Regions from separate parts of the Carnobacterium iners genome, predicted to be linked through region 2. Evidence: predicted binding sites of a transcription regulator. Region 2 holds the regulator's gene; the other holds the start of a gene.

Region 1 (7,841 bases), 1.4 Mb from region 2:
TGGAATCCAGACGCTGGTTACTCCTATTTCACTCAAATGTTTTGCATCATCTTTTAATCGTTGCCAATGTTTGCCATCGTCTGCTACAAACCATTCAAAATATTGCATCATAACACCATTTTCCATCGTTTCATCTCCCTTGAGGTTATTTTTCCTTAGACTAAATAATAAGGCTTAAAAGAAATTTTGGCAATTTTAACTTAAGTACATAAAATAAAAAATGTTGAAATCGATTCTTAGTTTATTCGAATTCACTCTTTTTATACTATTATTTAATGATACATTCTACACTAGTCCATATTATTAATAGACTTTATATTTTTTATTCTCTAGTGTTTTTCTTATCTATTTCAAAACGTAAATTTTAAAAGTAAATCTTCAAGAAAAATAAAATAAGAAAACCTATTAGCCATGAAAAAGCTAATAAGTTTTCTTGTTTTGATGACTTGATAATGATTAAAGTTGTGTCCAAATATCTTCTAGCACATTTGTTTGTTCACGATCTGGACCTACTGAGAAAGTTAGGAGAGGTACTCCAATTAATTCAGAAACACGTTGAACGTACTGTCGTGCTTGAATGGGTAGTTCTTCTAAGGTTTTACAACCTGTAATGTCTTCACTCCAACCAGGTAATTCTTCGTATACTGGTTGGCACTCTGCTAATTCTTTTAAGCTTGCTGGGTAGTGCAAAATATGTTTGCCATTTCTCTCGTAAGCTGTACATATTTTAACTGTTTCTAATCCACTTAAAACATCAATTGAGTTTAGTGAAAGGTTGGTAATTCCTGATACACGCTTAGAGTGGCGCATAACGACAGTATCTAACCAACCAATACGACGTGGACGACCAGTTGTTGTTCCGTATTCTTTTCCAACGTCACGGATACGCTGCCCGATTTCATTTTGTAGCTCTGTTGGAAAAGGACCGTCCCCAACACGAGAAGTATACGCTTTGCATACTCCAACTACTTTATCTATTTTGGATGGACCTACGCCACTTCCAATCGTCACTCCTCCAGCTACAGGGTTAGAGGATGTCACAAAGGGATATGTCCCCTGGTCAATATCAAGCATAACTCCTTGGGCGCCCTCAAATAATACACGTTTATTATCATCTAATGCTTCATTTAAAATAACTGAAGTATCACAGATATAGTGCTTTATTTCTTGACCGTATTGATAATATTCTTCGAAAACATCTGAAAATTCAACTGGCTTTGAATCAAATATTTTTGTGAATAATTGGTTCTTTTCTTCTAGATTAATACGTAAACGTTCTTCAAAAATTTCTTTGTCTAGTAAATCTGCGATTCTAATCCCTACTCTGGCAGCTTTATCCATATAAGCAGGTCCAATTCCTTTAATGGTTGTCCCGATTTTTTGATCGCCTTTTGAATCTTCTTGTAATTGATCTAATTGAATATGATAAGGTAGGATAACATGAGCTCGATCAGAAATACGCAAATTATCTGTACTTACTCCATTTTCATGTAGATAAGCCAGTTCTTTAATAAGAGCTTTAGGATTAATAACGACACCATTTCCAATAACGCTTATTTTTTTAGAAGCAAATATGCCAGATGGAATTAAATGAAGTTTAAACGTCTTACCATCAAACTTAATCGTATGTCCTGCATTGTCTCCTCCTTGATAACGTGCAATAATTTCTGCTTTTTCACTTAAAAAATCTGTAATTTTACCTTTTCCTTCATCGCCCCATTGCGTACCAACTACTACTACTGAAGACATCAAAACACCTCGTTTATTTTTATTTTATAAAACACTCGATTAGTTTATCAGTATTCTTAAAAAAATTCAATCAAAATCCGAATATTCCTTATTAAAAAAACGGATTATCATCATATAAGCGAATGATTAGTATTTTATCTATAAAAAATAAAGTTAAAAACGAACGATATCGTCTTTAACCTTATTTTTTATCTTTGGGGTATATCATCTGGGAAATAAGATAGGGATGAAAATTTATTGTATTCCTTAATAAATAAAAGTTTAACGGTCCCACGTGCCCCACTTCTATTTTTCTCAATAATGACTTCTATAATATTTTCTTGACCAGCCATATCTGAGTCTTTTTCTTCATCGCCGTCTTCACGATCGTAATAGTCATCTCGATAAAGAAAAGCAACAATATCCGCGTCTTGCTCGATAGAACCAGACTCACGAATATCACTCAATACTGGACGTTTATCTTGTCGTTGCTCTACTCCACGTGACAATTGGGATAATGCCATAACAGGTACATCCAATTCTTTAGCTAATTTCTTTAATTGCCGTGAAATTTCAGAGACTTCCTGTTGACGGCTCTCTCTACCAGTTCCTTCAATGAGCTGCAAATAATCAATTAAAATAAGACCTAATTCGCCTTTTTCTTGTTTCAATCGACGACATTTTGCTCTGATTTCAGCAACTCTAATTCCTGGTGTGTCATCTATATAAATACTCGCTTTAGATAGACTACCCATCGCTACAATTAGATTTTGCCATTCCTCTTCGGAGAGATTACCGGTCCGTAAATTACTAGCATCAATACTTCCTTCAGCGCAAAGCATTCGATTAACAAGTGACTCTGCACCCATTTCTAAACTAAATATAGCAACTGTTTTATCTGTCTTTGTTCCAACATTCTGAGCAATGTTTAAAGCAAAAGCCGTTTTACCAACAGCTGGTCTAGCAGCTAAAATAATTAGTTCTTCTTTTTGAAGTCCTGCCGTCATCTTATCTAGTGCTTTATAACCTGTCGGTAACCCCGTAATTTCTTCATCGTTTTGGTACAATTCATCAATTCGTGCAATAGAAGTGTTCAAGACTTCTGAAATAGACAAAAAACCGCTCCTGCTACGCTTTTCGGAAACTTCTAATATATTACGCTCTGCTTCATCTAAAATAGATGCAAGCTCTTCTCCTTCATCATATCCTTTTGCAACGATTTCTGTGGCTGTTCGAATTAAATTTCTTAAAATAGATTTTTGCTCAACAATCTTAGCATAATGCTCCATATTGGCAGCAGTTGGAACTATGATAGCTAGTTCAGCTAAGTAAGCCATTCCACCAACATCTTCTAATTGATTTTTAGATGCCAGTGCATTTGTAATGGTTACAATATCAATAGCTTCATTATTGTTATTTAAATCCAACATTGTTTGAAATATAAGTTGGTGCCCGCGTCGATAAAAATCTTTTGCTTCAATAAATTCTAATGCCCCTACAACCGTATCAGGATCTAAGAAAACAGAGCCTAATACAGCTTGTTCAGCTTCGATACTCTGAGGTGGTAAGCGGTCCTGAAAAGCTTCATTTGCCAATTTTCCTCTTCCTTTCAATAGTACAATTTCATTCTACTATTTTTAACGGATTATTCTCCTTATTTTACCTTAGTCCTTTAATAAATACAATCAAATAATACGAACATTTGTTCTTTTTTTATTGCATTAAAAAATGTTTAATCAGCTTTTTCTCTGATTAAACATTTCAGTAAATCGTTTTTATTCAGGTAATACGTTTACTGTCATTGTCGCAACAACTTCAGGATGGACTTTAACGTCTACTTTCATTGATGTAACTGTGCGAATAGGAATATTTAATTCAATTTTACGTTTATCTAATTTTATTCCTAATTGTTTTTGAGCTGCTGCTGAAATTTGTTTGGTTGTAATTGAACCAAATAATCGACCATCCTCAGCTGCTTTAGACTTTATTACTAGTGCATTAGATTCTCTTTCTAATAATTCTTTTATTTCTTGTGCTTCTTGCTTTATTTCTGCTTGTTGTTTTTCTTCAGCATGAATTTTACCTTTTAATTCGCTTAAAGAACCTGTGGTTGCTTCTTTAGCTAATCCATTTTTAATTAAGAAGTTATGTGCATATCCATCAGCTACATTTTTAACTTCTCCTTTTTTACCTTTACCTTTTACATCTTTTAATAAAATAACTTTCATTTTCATTCCTCCTCATCTTGTTTAGCCACTACTATACGCAAATTTTCTTTTGCTTGTGCAATAGTGCAATTTTCTATTTGCGTAGCTGCGTTTGATAAGTGACCGCCGCCACCCAATTCTTCCATAATAATTTGAACATTTATTTCACCTAAACTTCGTGCACTGATTCCTACTTTTCCATCTGAACGTTTTGTGATGACAAAAGCAGCATCGACGTCTGTCATTCCTAACATAGTGTCTGCTGTTTGTGCCGCTACTACTGTATCATAAATCTTATCTTCTTCGCCAACGGTAACAGCCATTTTATCACTAATGAATTCGATTGTTTTAATTAAATGGCTACGAAGTAAATAAGTATCTTTATCTTCTTTTAAGAATCGCTGAATTAAAACAGCGTCAGCTCCACAAGATCTTAGATAACTGGCTGCATCAAATGTACGAGAGCCTGTACGTAAAGAGAAACTTTTAGTATCGACTATAATACCACCTAGCATAGCTGTTGCTTCAATCTTATTAATCGATTCTGATTCATTTGGTTGGTATTCGAATAGTTCTGTAACCAATTCAGCAGTTGAAGAAGCATAGGGCTCAATATAAACTAATACCGGTTTTTCTGGAAACTCTTCACTTCTTCGATGATGGTCGATAATAACGATGTCATTGATTTGATTAACTAGTTTGGGTGCTATAGAAAGTGAAGGCCGATGGTGATCTACCATCACTAGTAAAGTAGTAGAAGTAATCATTTCCTCAGCAATCTCAGGTGTGATAATATAACGACTAATAGAATTATCTTTTTCTACTTCTGCAACTAATTGAGTAATATCTTTACTAAGATTATCCGGATCTATAATAATCCACGCCTCTTTGTTATTCATCTCAGCGATTCTTCGAACACCCAGTGCAGATCCTATAGCATCCATATCAGGATAACTATGTCCTATAATAAAAATCTGATCTGCTTGTTTCATCAATTCTTGTAGAGCTTGACTAATTATCCTGGAACGAACACGCGTTCTTTTTTCCATTGGGTTTGTCTTACCGCCATAATAACGTGGCTCACCGCTCGATGATTTGACAACAACTTGATCTCCACCTCTTCCTAATGCTAAATCAAGATTAATTTGAGCTTGCTTAGCTAAGAGACTCAAGTCATTGTTGTCATAAGCTAATCCAATGCTTAATGTTAATGGAAAATTTTGTTTAGAAGTTCTTTCTCTGATTCGATCAATAATGGCAAATTTATCTTCTTCTATTTTTTCTAAAGACCATTGGTACATCATAACGATGAAGCGATCTTCCGATACTCTTTTTAAATAAATATGGTGTTCTTTTGCCCAATTAGATAATTCTGTTGTAACAAAATTATTCAAATTAGAAATACTTCGATCATTCATCCCTTGAATAATTTCATCATGATTATCTACAAAAATATTTCCAATCGCAATTTTTTCGTCTTCGTATTTCACTTTAATTTGGGCATATTCAGTAATATCCATCAAATAAACGACACGGATATCTTCTTGAACAATAATTTGATAAACGTTCTCGCCCCAATGAACTGTTTGTAAGCCGGAAGACTGACTACTTTGAATGACATCTGCTAATTCTTTATCAATCTCAGTAATTTTTTTACCAAGAACTCCTTGATGCCCGAAATAATTCTGAAGATAAGGATTTGTCCATTGTACTTCATACTCTTCATTAAACAATAAAATACCAATCGGCATTTTGATAAGTGCTTCTTGTTCCCCTCTTTTAATTCGGTATGATAAATCAGTAATATACTTACGAGTTTCTATACTAATTTTTTTAGCCAAATAATATAAAGAAAGAACCGTAATGATAAAAGCAACTAGCAAAACTATTCCAATCGTAAAATGTACAAAAAAACCTAATATGATTGTAACTGTCTGTAACAAACCAATAACAACAGCAAACCATTTAAATTTATTATCATTTAAAAAATTCGGGAGCTTTTCTATAGATAACTTTTCCATAATTAACTCCTTTTAATCTGTCCCTTTATTTAACCAACTACTTGTATTTTAACATGTTTTCTATTCGGATACTAGATATTAGATTTTTTAAAAATTGTTTCATGTGAAACAATTTTTAAAAAATCTAAAACTAAAAACGAAAAAAAGAATCATGATAAATTATCACGATTCTTTCTAACTTTCTTATTCAGCTGTGACGAATGGTAATAATCCCATGATACGTGCACGTTTGATTGCGATTGTTATTTTACGTTGGTTTTTAGCTGAAGTGCCACTAACACGACGAGGTAAAATCTTACCTCTTTCAGAGATGAATCGTTTTAAAAGATCAAGATCTTTAAAATCGATATGTTCAATGTGGTTAGCTGCAATATAATCAACTTTACGGCGCTTGCGTCCGCCTCTACGTTGGATAGCCATTTTTTCTATTCCTCCCTTATGTTTCTAATTTAAATTAGAACGGTAAATCATCATCTGAAATATCAATCGGTTGGCTACTCTTCTCGAATGGATCAGAGTTTCCAAAATCAGGATATTGTGAATTTTGATTTTGAGGAGCTGATTTTTGCGAATAATTATTTTGTGTTTGGCTAGCTGAATTTTGTTGATGTGTTTTCGCTGTATTATCTGTATCATCTGAACCCCGACGTTGATCGTTGGCAGACTTAGATTCTAACATTGAAAAATTCTCAACGACTACTTCAGTAACATAAACACGCTGCCCTTGTTGGTTATCGTAAGAACGTGTTTGAATACGCCCTTCTACACCAATCAACGATCCCTTACGAGTAAAGTTGGCTAACGTTTCAGCCGTCTTTCTCCAAGCTACACAGTTAATGAAATCTGCTTCTCTTTCACCTTTTTGGTTTGTAAACTGCCTGTTTACCGCTACAGTAAACGATGCAACAGCTGCACCATTTGAAGTGTATCTCAAATCCGCATCTTTAGTTAATCTTCCAACTAAAACAACATTATTAATCACAATAATAGCTCCTTTCAAAAAAATGTTTCACATGAAACAATCACAAATTTAAGCTTCTACTTTAATAGTCATATGACGTAAAATATCATCATTGATTTTAGATAGACGATCGAATTCATTGATTGCTGCTGCGTCTGTTGCTGATAGTTTTACGATATGGTAAATTCCTTCGTGGAATTTTTTAATTTCGTAAGCTAAACGGCGTTTAGACCAGTCTTTAGATTCAGTGATTTCAGCACCATTATCTTTTAAAATAGTATCGAAACGTTCGATCAAAGCAGCTTTATCAGCTTCTTCAATGTTTGGACGAATAATGTATAAAATTTCGTAGTTTGTTACTTTGCTCATCTTGACTGTCACCTCCTTATGGACTTTGGCTCATTCATTTGAACGAGCAAGGAGAGCATCTATATATAGATTACTCACGTTTAATAAATATATCATATCCTCCAACAAACAGCAATACTTTTTATTGAAACTTATGCTCTATTTTAAAATTAAATAGATTTATGTCCATGCTTTTAAAAAACATTCTATATTGTCTAATGAATTAGCTAATTCGCTTGTCCAAACTAAAAACAGACTTCAACTGAGGTGACGAACCGCTCATTTGAAGTCTATTCGACTTATTTATTCTTTTTAGTCGCTTTCTTCTTCGTTAAACAATGGTTGGTCTACAACAGGCTTTGATTCTGCTGTAAGTATTTGTTCATCCGTTGATGTACCCTCTAAATCAGTCTTTTCTTCTTCAACGTCTACTTCTTCAGCCTCTACTTTTGCCATAGTAGATACGGCACCATTATCCCCCACACGTATTAAGCGTACACCCAACGTTACACGTCCAGTCTGCGAGATGCTAGATGCACTAAAGCGAATGATTACGCCAGCATTAGTAATTAGCAT
Region 2 (7,841 bases):
AGCTACCAGATTTTGATTTGTATATGGATCAAGTATTAAACTTAATAGACAACTATCTTTACGTACTTAAAGAAGATAAGCAAAGTAAAATTATCACAGCTTCTATGGTAAATAATTATGTCAAGCTAGATTTAATACCCGCTCCAGTAAAAAAAAGGTACAATAAGAAACACCTAGCTTACCTTATTGCTATATCTGTATTAAAGCAAGTTTTAACCATATCTGAAGTAAAAGAAGGCATTCTTTATCAGGCTTCAGTAAGTGGTATTAGAGAGGCTTATGATTTGTTTTGTACCGAACAAGAAGATGCTTTGAGTGCCATTGCTTCACATATAGAAATCGATAAAAACCAACCTCTGCCTTTATTACCTAATAATACTGAAATAGAAATTTTAGTTGTTCGTACTTCGTGTATAGCAGTAGCATCAAAAATTACAACTCAAAAAGTTTTAGCCTTAGTCAAAAAAAATAAAACGGATAAATCTCAAGTAGAAAAAAACAAAAAAAAATAGAATAGTGGGGGAAATAAAAATGAATAAAGAAAAAGTTGCATACCTAGTTGACTCAGGATCTAACGTCCCTAAAGAATATGTTGAACAAGGGAATATGAATGTAATTCCACTTAAAATTATTTATAAAGATGAAGAATTTATCGATAATGTAAACATTACTGCTCAAGATGTTTATGATCGCCTACAAGATGAAATTCCTACGACATCGCTTCCTAGTGGAGAAGTAATTTCAGAAATTTTTAAAAAGATGCAAGATGAGGGATTTAAAAAAGTAATCTGTGTTACTATCTCGAGTGGATTGAGTGGAACAAATAATATGGTCAGAGTCATATCTGAAAACTTTTCTGATATGGATATTTTGACAATAGACTCAAAAAATATTGGTATAGGTAGTGGTCTAATTGCTGTTCAGGCTTATAAATATGTAGAGGCTGGCTTAGACTGGAATACGATTAAAACAAAATTAGAAGAAGATGTATCGAGATCAAAAATATTTTTCCACGTTCCAACTCTTGAGTATTTACAAAAAGGTGGACGTATTGGTCTAGTAGCTTCTATTTTAGGAAATATGCTTAATTTAAAACCTATCATCACTTGTAATGAAGATGGCGTTTACGATACGGTTGCAAAAATAAGAGGTAATAAAAAAAGTGTTCAAAAAGCAATTGATTTAGCTGTCGATTTTGCTGGAAATGCTAAAAACTATAACTTAGCAATTGCGTATGGTGGAAAAACAGCACTAGCACAAGTAGAAGAGATTCGTTCAGTCCTTAAAGAAAAATTACCGTTAGCTGAAGCTATTTTTGAAGGCGAGGTTAGTCCGGCTTTAGGTGTTCATACCGGTCCTGGTCTAATTGGAATTGGAATTATTATTACAGACTCTTAAAGGTAAATAATGAAAAAACTTTCCTGACTCTCATAGGAAAGTTTTTTCGTTGTCCATTCTTTTTTTAGTGATTTTTGGTATACTATTGAAGTTGGGAGTGAAACAATTTGTTAACGACAGAAGATAAGTGGAAAGTAAAAAAGATACCATTCGATAGTATAGATAAAGAAGAAAAAAAAGAACTTGAAACTAGTTACACACCACTCTTTGTATCACTTTGTTTACAAAGAGGATTAAACTCTGTAGAAAAAGTCCAAAATTTTATGAATCCAGATGATACATGGATCCATGATCCCTATCTTTTGAAGGATATGGATAAGGCTGTTTCTCGTGTGATGGAAGCAATTGAAAAAAGTGAGTTAATTACTGTTTACGGTGATTATGACGCGGATGGAATTACGAGTACAGCTGTTTTGAAAGAAGCAATTGAGATGATTGGGGGAGATGTTAACTACTATATTCCTAATCGTTTTACTGATGGTTACGGACCTAATACAACCGTTTTTGAAAAATTAATTTCAGAAGGAACAGGTTTAATTCTAACCTGTGATAATGGTGTAGCGGGACATGAAGCAATTTCTAGAGCCAATGAACTAGGAATTGATGTGATTGTAACCGATCATCATGAACTACAAAGTACTTTGCCTGATGCTTATGCTATCATTCACCCTAAACACCCAGAAGGACATTATCCTTTTAAAGACTTAGCAGGTGTAGGTATAGCCTTCAAATTAGCCACTGCTCTGTTAGGTGAAATACCTTTAGAAATGCTTGATTTAGTAGCGATTGGAACTGTTGCCGATTTAGTTAGTTTAACTGGTGAGAATCGTGCGCTAGTAAAGCAGGGTCTGGTAATCTTAAGAGAATCTCAAAGAATCGGTTTGATGGCTTTATGTAAAGTTGCTAGTATTAAGCAAAATGAGGCAGACGAAGAAACAATAGGCTTTACGTTGGCACCAAGACTGAATGCTGTCGGACGATTAGGGGATGCAGCTCCAGCTGTTGAATTATTAACAACTTTTGATGACGAAGAGGCCTCAAAGTTAGCGGAAATGGTTAATAAAAAAAATAGCGAAAGACAGGCAATTGTAACTGAAATAACAACTGAAGCTTTAGAAATGATTGACCTAGAAGATTCTAATCAAGGTATTTATGTTTTAGCAAAACAAGGATGGCATGAAGGCGTATTAGGAATCGTAGCGAGTAAAATAGTAGCTAAAACTGGAAAACCAGCTATTATTCTTACTATCGATCAAGAAAAGGGATACGCAAAAGGTTCTGGTAGAAGTACTTTGGCCTATCACTTATACCATGCTTTAGAAGATACAGAGCACTTGATAACAAAATTTGGTGGACATCAAATGGCTGCTGGATTAACTCTCCCAATTGAAAATATAACGGCAATGAGAACAGAGTTAAATGCATTTTTACAACAAAAAGCAGGAAATAACAAACTAGAAGAAGCTTTTGTTATTGATGAAAAGTTGCATATTGAAGAGGTGACTGTAAAGGCGATTGAAGAGTTACAAAAACTGGCCCCATTTGGTACAGATAATCCAAAACCAACATTTCTTTTCGAACAAGTTCAAGTTCAAGAAATTAAAAGAATTGGAAGTGAAAAAACTCATTTGAAGTTGAAGTTACTCGAAGGTGATTCAGTCTTAGATGCAATAGGATTTCATTTGGGAACGATGGCAGAAAATATAGGAGCACAAGCCCAAGTGTCTGTTATCGGTAAACTTAATATTAATGAGTGGAATAGTTTACGTAAGCCTCAGTTGATGCTAGGGGACTTGGTAGTCAAAGGCACACAACTATTTGATCTAAGAAGCACTAGAATAGCAACAAGCATCTGGCAATTACCAATGGCTGACTATATCTTTTTTAACGAGAAAAATTACAAAGAATACCAAGGAAATGTGCCCAAAAACGCTTATTCTTATTTGATAACAAACCCAAAAGATATTGAGCAGATGACCATGAAATCAAGTAAATTAGTTTTAGTTGATTGTCCAAATCATTTAGATTTATTAAGTGAGCTACTAAATAATAGCAAGCCATCTAGTATTTACGTGAGCTTCTTTAATCGAGAAAGCATCTATTTAGAGGGTATGCCAAGCCGAATGCAATTTTCACAAGTCTTTAAATATATTGCAACGCATAAGAATATTGATGTTAGACATAAAATTAAAAATTTATCTAGTCATTTAAAATTAAAGGAAAACACATTAATTTTTATAATCAACGTGTTTTTTGAAGTAGATTTTGTTACAATACAAGATGGTATTATGAATAGTGTGCCAAATGTAAAAAAAATAGGATTAATAGATACAAAAGTTTATCAAAAACGACTGGGGAAATTTGCCGCAGAAGAAGCCCTGATCTACAGTCGCTTTGCAGAGCTTGAAAGCTGGATTAAAAGTCAATTAAATAAAGAACTGTAGAATTGAAACGGAGGAAAATGGAATGGATTTAAAAAATTATATAGCTGATGTACCTGATTTTCCAGAAGAAGGAATTATTTTTCGCGATATATCTCCTTTGATGGCTGACGGTGAGGCTTACCGATTTGCAACAAATGAAATTGTTAAATATGCAAAAGATAAAGGTGTAGATATGATTGTAGGACCTGAGGCACGAGGATTTATTGTGGGGTGCCCAGTAGCTTACGAGTTAGGAATAGGTTTTGCTCCTGCTCGAAAAAAAGGTAAATTACCGCGTGAAACGGTAGAAGTTAGCTACGGTTTAGAGTATGGAAATGACATTTTACAAATTCATAAAGATGCTATTAAACCTGGTCAAAAGGTACTTGTTTGCGACGACTTGTTAGCTACAGGTGGAACGATTGCAGCAACGATTAAACTAATTGAACAATTAGGTGGAGAAGTTGTTGGAACAGCTTTCTTGGTTGAGTTAAGTGAGCTAAAAGGCCGCAATAAAATCGAAGGTTACGATATTTTAGCGTTAATGGAATACTAATGATAATGAGTAAATTTATTTTTGACTAGTCTAGTTAAGGACAGGAAAAAGCAAAAAAATTTTTATCTATAGTGATACCGACCTTAAAATTAGAGTTTAATTCTAATCTTAAGGTCGGTCTTTTTTATCTATAGATAAAAAATTTAGTTTGCTAATAGATGGCTAGATAGCTCTATCAAATTAATAGCTTATTTTTTTACTTTTAAAAAAATTAAAAGATGTGACTACGATATAGACTAACAACTTTACCAAGAATAGTAACCTCATCTAGTAAAATATCGTTCATAGAATCGTTTTCCGGCTGAAGGCGGTAATAATTATCTTCACGGTAAAATCTTTTACAAGTAGCTTCGTCTTCACTTGTTAAGGCGATGACAATGTCTCCATTATTTGCGCTAGATTGTTTACGAATGATGACTTCGTCACCATCAAAGATACCAGCATTGATCATACTTTCTCCTCGTATAGTTAGCATAAATAACGTATCACTCTCTTGTTTTAGATTAGGGGGAAGTGGAAAATAATCAGAAGCTTCTTCAACAGCTAAGATAGGCTCACCTGCTGCCACTGTTCCCAATAAAGGGATTTGTTCTAGTTGAATTCCTAATTTTGTTAATCCAGTAGAGGTTAATTCAATTGCACGTGGCTTACTAGGATCTCTTTGAATAAAACCGTTCTTTTCAAGTCTAGATAAATGTCCATGTACAGTTGATGTAGAAGACAATGAAACAGCTGTTCCAATTTCACGTACTGTTGGCGGATAGCCTTTTAATTTTACTTGATCATGAATATATTGCAAAACTTCAATTTGTCTTGATTCTGGTGTCTTGCGCATAACTAAATACACCTCATTCCTTTTATTATTTCTTTTCTAGAATAACACAAATAAATAGCTGAATCAAACAAATGTTCGCTAAGATAAACCGATTTTGATGCATAAAATAGAGTTTTTTGGTATAGTGTTTAAATAATAAGAATTATGAGGTGAATAAGATGATATCTAAAGAACGAATAGAGCGGATCAACGCTCTAGCAAAAAAAGCTAAAAGTGAAGGATTAAGCTTATCCGAGCAGTCAGAACAAAAAAAGCTAAGAGAAGCATATTTAGCAGCCTTTAGAGGGGGCATGCGCAATCATATTGAAGGATTAAAGGTTGTCGATGAAGATGGTGCAGACGTGACCCCAGATAAATTAAAACAAATTCAAAAAGAAAAAGGTCTGCACAATCGCTAAATTTAGAGAATCCATTAAAAAACTTATTTTTATTAAATAGCGTTCAGACGTTGATTTGAACGCTAAAAAACAGTAAAATGAAATTAACACAATTGAGAGGATGATTTAATTGTTTGACAACACTGACCAATTAGCTATTAATACGATTAGAACACTTAGTATGGAAGGAGTCCAAAAAGCTAATTCTGGACATCCAGGATTACCAATGGGAGCAGCACCAATGGCTTACACACTTTGGGCAAAGCATCTGAAAGTAAATCCTAAAAATTCAAAATGGGTAGATCGTGATCGTTTCGTTCTTTCTGCAGGACATGGTTCTATTATGCTTTATAGTTTATTGCACCTTGCAGGTTACAATGTTTCAATTGAGGATTTGAAAAATTTCCGTCAATGGAATAGTAAAACTCCAGGACATCCAGAAGTAAACTTCACAGACGGTGTTGAAGCTACAACAGGTCCATTAGGCCAAGGAATAGCGAACGCAGTGGGTATGGCAATGGCAGAAACACATTTAGCAGCAACTTATAATAAAGAAAATTTTGCAGTTGTAGACCATTACACATACGCATTGTGCGGAGACGGCGATTTAATGGAAGGGGTTTCATCTGAAGCGGCTAGTTTAGCAGGTCATTTAAAACTGGATAAATTAATTATGTTGTATGATTCAAACGATATTTCTTTAGATGGACCAACATCAAAAGCGTTTACTGAAAATGTAGGGCAACGATTTGAAGCCTATAATTGGCAACATATCTTAGTAAAAGATGGCAATGATATCGAAGAAATTAATGCTGCAATTGAAACCGCAAAAGCTGAAACAACGAAACCAACTATTATTGAAGTAAAAACAATTATTGGTTTTGGCGCACCAAATGAAGGAACTCATAAAGTTCATGGCGCTCCACTAGGCCCAGAAGGCATTGAAGCTGCTAAAAAAGCTTACGGATGGGAAGGGAAAGATTTCTTTGTTCCAGAAGAAGTAAGCGACCGTTTTGAAGAAGACATGATCAAAAAAGGCGCACATTCAGAAAAAGAGTGGAATGCACTATTTAATGATTACCGTAAGGCGTATCCTGAATTAGCAGAACAATTTGAACAAGCTATGAATAACGAACTTCCAAAAGATTGGGATAGCGAATTGCCAAGTTTTTCAGAGGGAGATCCTGCTTTAGCATCAAGAGTTACGAGCAGTCAAGTATTAAATGCTATTTCTAAGACTGTTCCTGCTTTCTGGGGCGGATCTGCAGATTTATCTTCTTCGAATAATACAATGGTAGCTATTGAAAAAGACTTCCAACCTGGCCAATACGAAGGAAGAAACATTTGGTATGGCGTGCGTGAATTTGCTATGACAGCTGCAGCAAACGGAATAGCTTTACATGGTGGTTCAAAAACTTATGTGGGAACATTCTTTGTCTTTACAGATTATTTGAGAGCAGCTATTCGTTTAGCAGCTATTTCTAATTTGCCTGTAACGTATGTCTTTACACATGATTCTGTTGCAGTCGGAGAAGATGGACCAACACATGAACCTGTAGAACATCTATCAAGTTTACGTGGTATGTCTAATTTGACTGTTTTACGTCCAGCTGATGGTAACGAAGTCGTTGCTGCATGGAAGATTGCGCTAACTTCAACCGATCACCCAACAATGCTGGTATTATCACGTCAAAATTTACCTGTTTTACCTAAAACAGATGAATTGGCACAAGAAAATGTTGCTAAAGGTGCTTATGTACTTTCTCCACAAGATGGCGAGGTTCCAGATGGCATTTTAATTGCAACTGGATCTGAAGTTGCATTAGCAATAGAATCACAAAAAGCTCTTAAAGCAGCTGGAAAAGATGTTTCTGTTGTCTCTATGCCAAGTTTTGATTTATTCGAAAAACAAGATGCTGCCTACAAAGAGTCTGTTTTACCTCTTGCAGTTCGCAAGCGTGTTTCTATCGAAATGGGTTCAAGTTTTGGATGGGAGCGTTATGTAGGATTAGATGGTGCTATGATTGCAATTGATAAATATGGCGCAAGTGCACCAGGAGATAAAGTTATTAAAGAGTACGGATTTACAGTGGAAAACGTTATTGAGAAATACAATAACCTATAAAAATTAAACCGTTAATTTTTGACTATGTAAATTGATTTTTCTGTCAATTTGCATAGTCTTTCTATTGAAAACAGTTTGCCTATTTATTTTTAAGTGAAACTCTAGTACAATTAGTCAGTGAGAAAGT

What was found. The regulator LexA, encoded in region 2, represses DNA repair genes until DNA is damaged. The targets are predictions, from matches to a motif close to CNAACANNTGTTNG.
Region 1: a site for LexA is predicted at 3,424-3,437, ahead of dnaB (replicative DNA helicase). Genes of this name have one in related genera too.

Annotation. Positions count from the first base shown of each region.
Region 1 is NZ_FXBJ01000002.1:604,387-612,227, forward strand. It holds gene B9Y54_RS03140 (alpha-amylase) at 1-126, opposite strand, end outside; gene B9Y54_RS03145 (adenylosuccinate synthase) at 457-1,749, opposite strand; gene dnaB (replicative DNA helicase) at 1,938-3,323, opposite strand; gene rplI (50S ribosomal protein L9) at 3,504-3,956, opposite strand; gene B9Y54_RS03160 (DHH family phosphoesterase) at 3,959-5,956, opposite strand; gene rpsR (30S ribosomal protein S18) at 6,140-6,376, opposite strand; gene ssb (single-stranded DNA-binding protein) at 6,411-6,938, opposite strand; gene rpsF (30S ribosomal protein S6) at 6,987-7,286, opposite strand; gene gyrA (DNA gyrase subunit A) at 7,578-7,841, opposite strand, start outside.
Region 2 is NZ_FXBJ01000002.1:2,004,171-2,012,011, reverse strand. It holds gene B9Y54_RS09575 (DUF1836 domain-containing protein) at 1-512, shown strand, start outside; gene B9Y54_RS09570 (DegV family protein) at 532-1,398, shown strand; gene recJ (single-stranded-DNA-specific exonuclease RecJ) at 1,506-3,842, shown strand; gene B9Y54_RS09560 (adenine phosphoribosyltransferase) at 3,865-4,377, shown strand; gene lexA (transcriptional repressor LexA) at 4,589-5,212, opposite strand; gene B9Y54_RS09550 (DUF896 family protein) at 5,371-5,610, shown strand; gene tkt (transketolase) at 5,720-7,714, shown strand.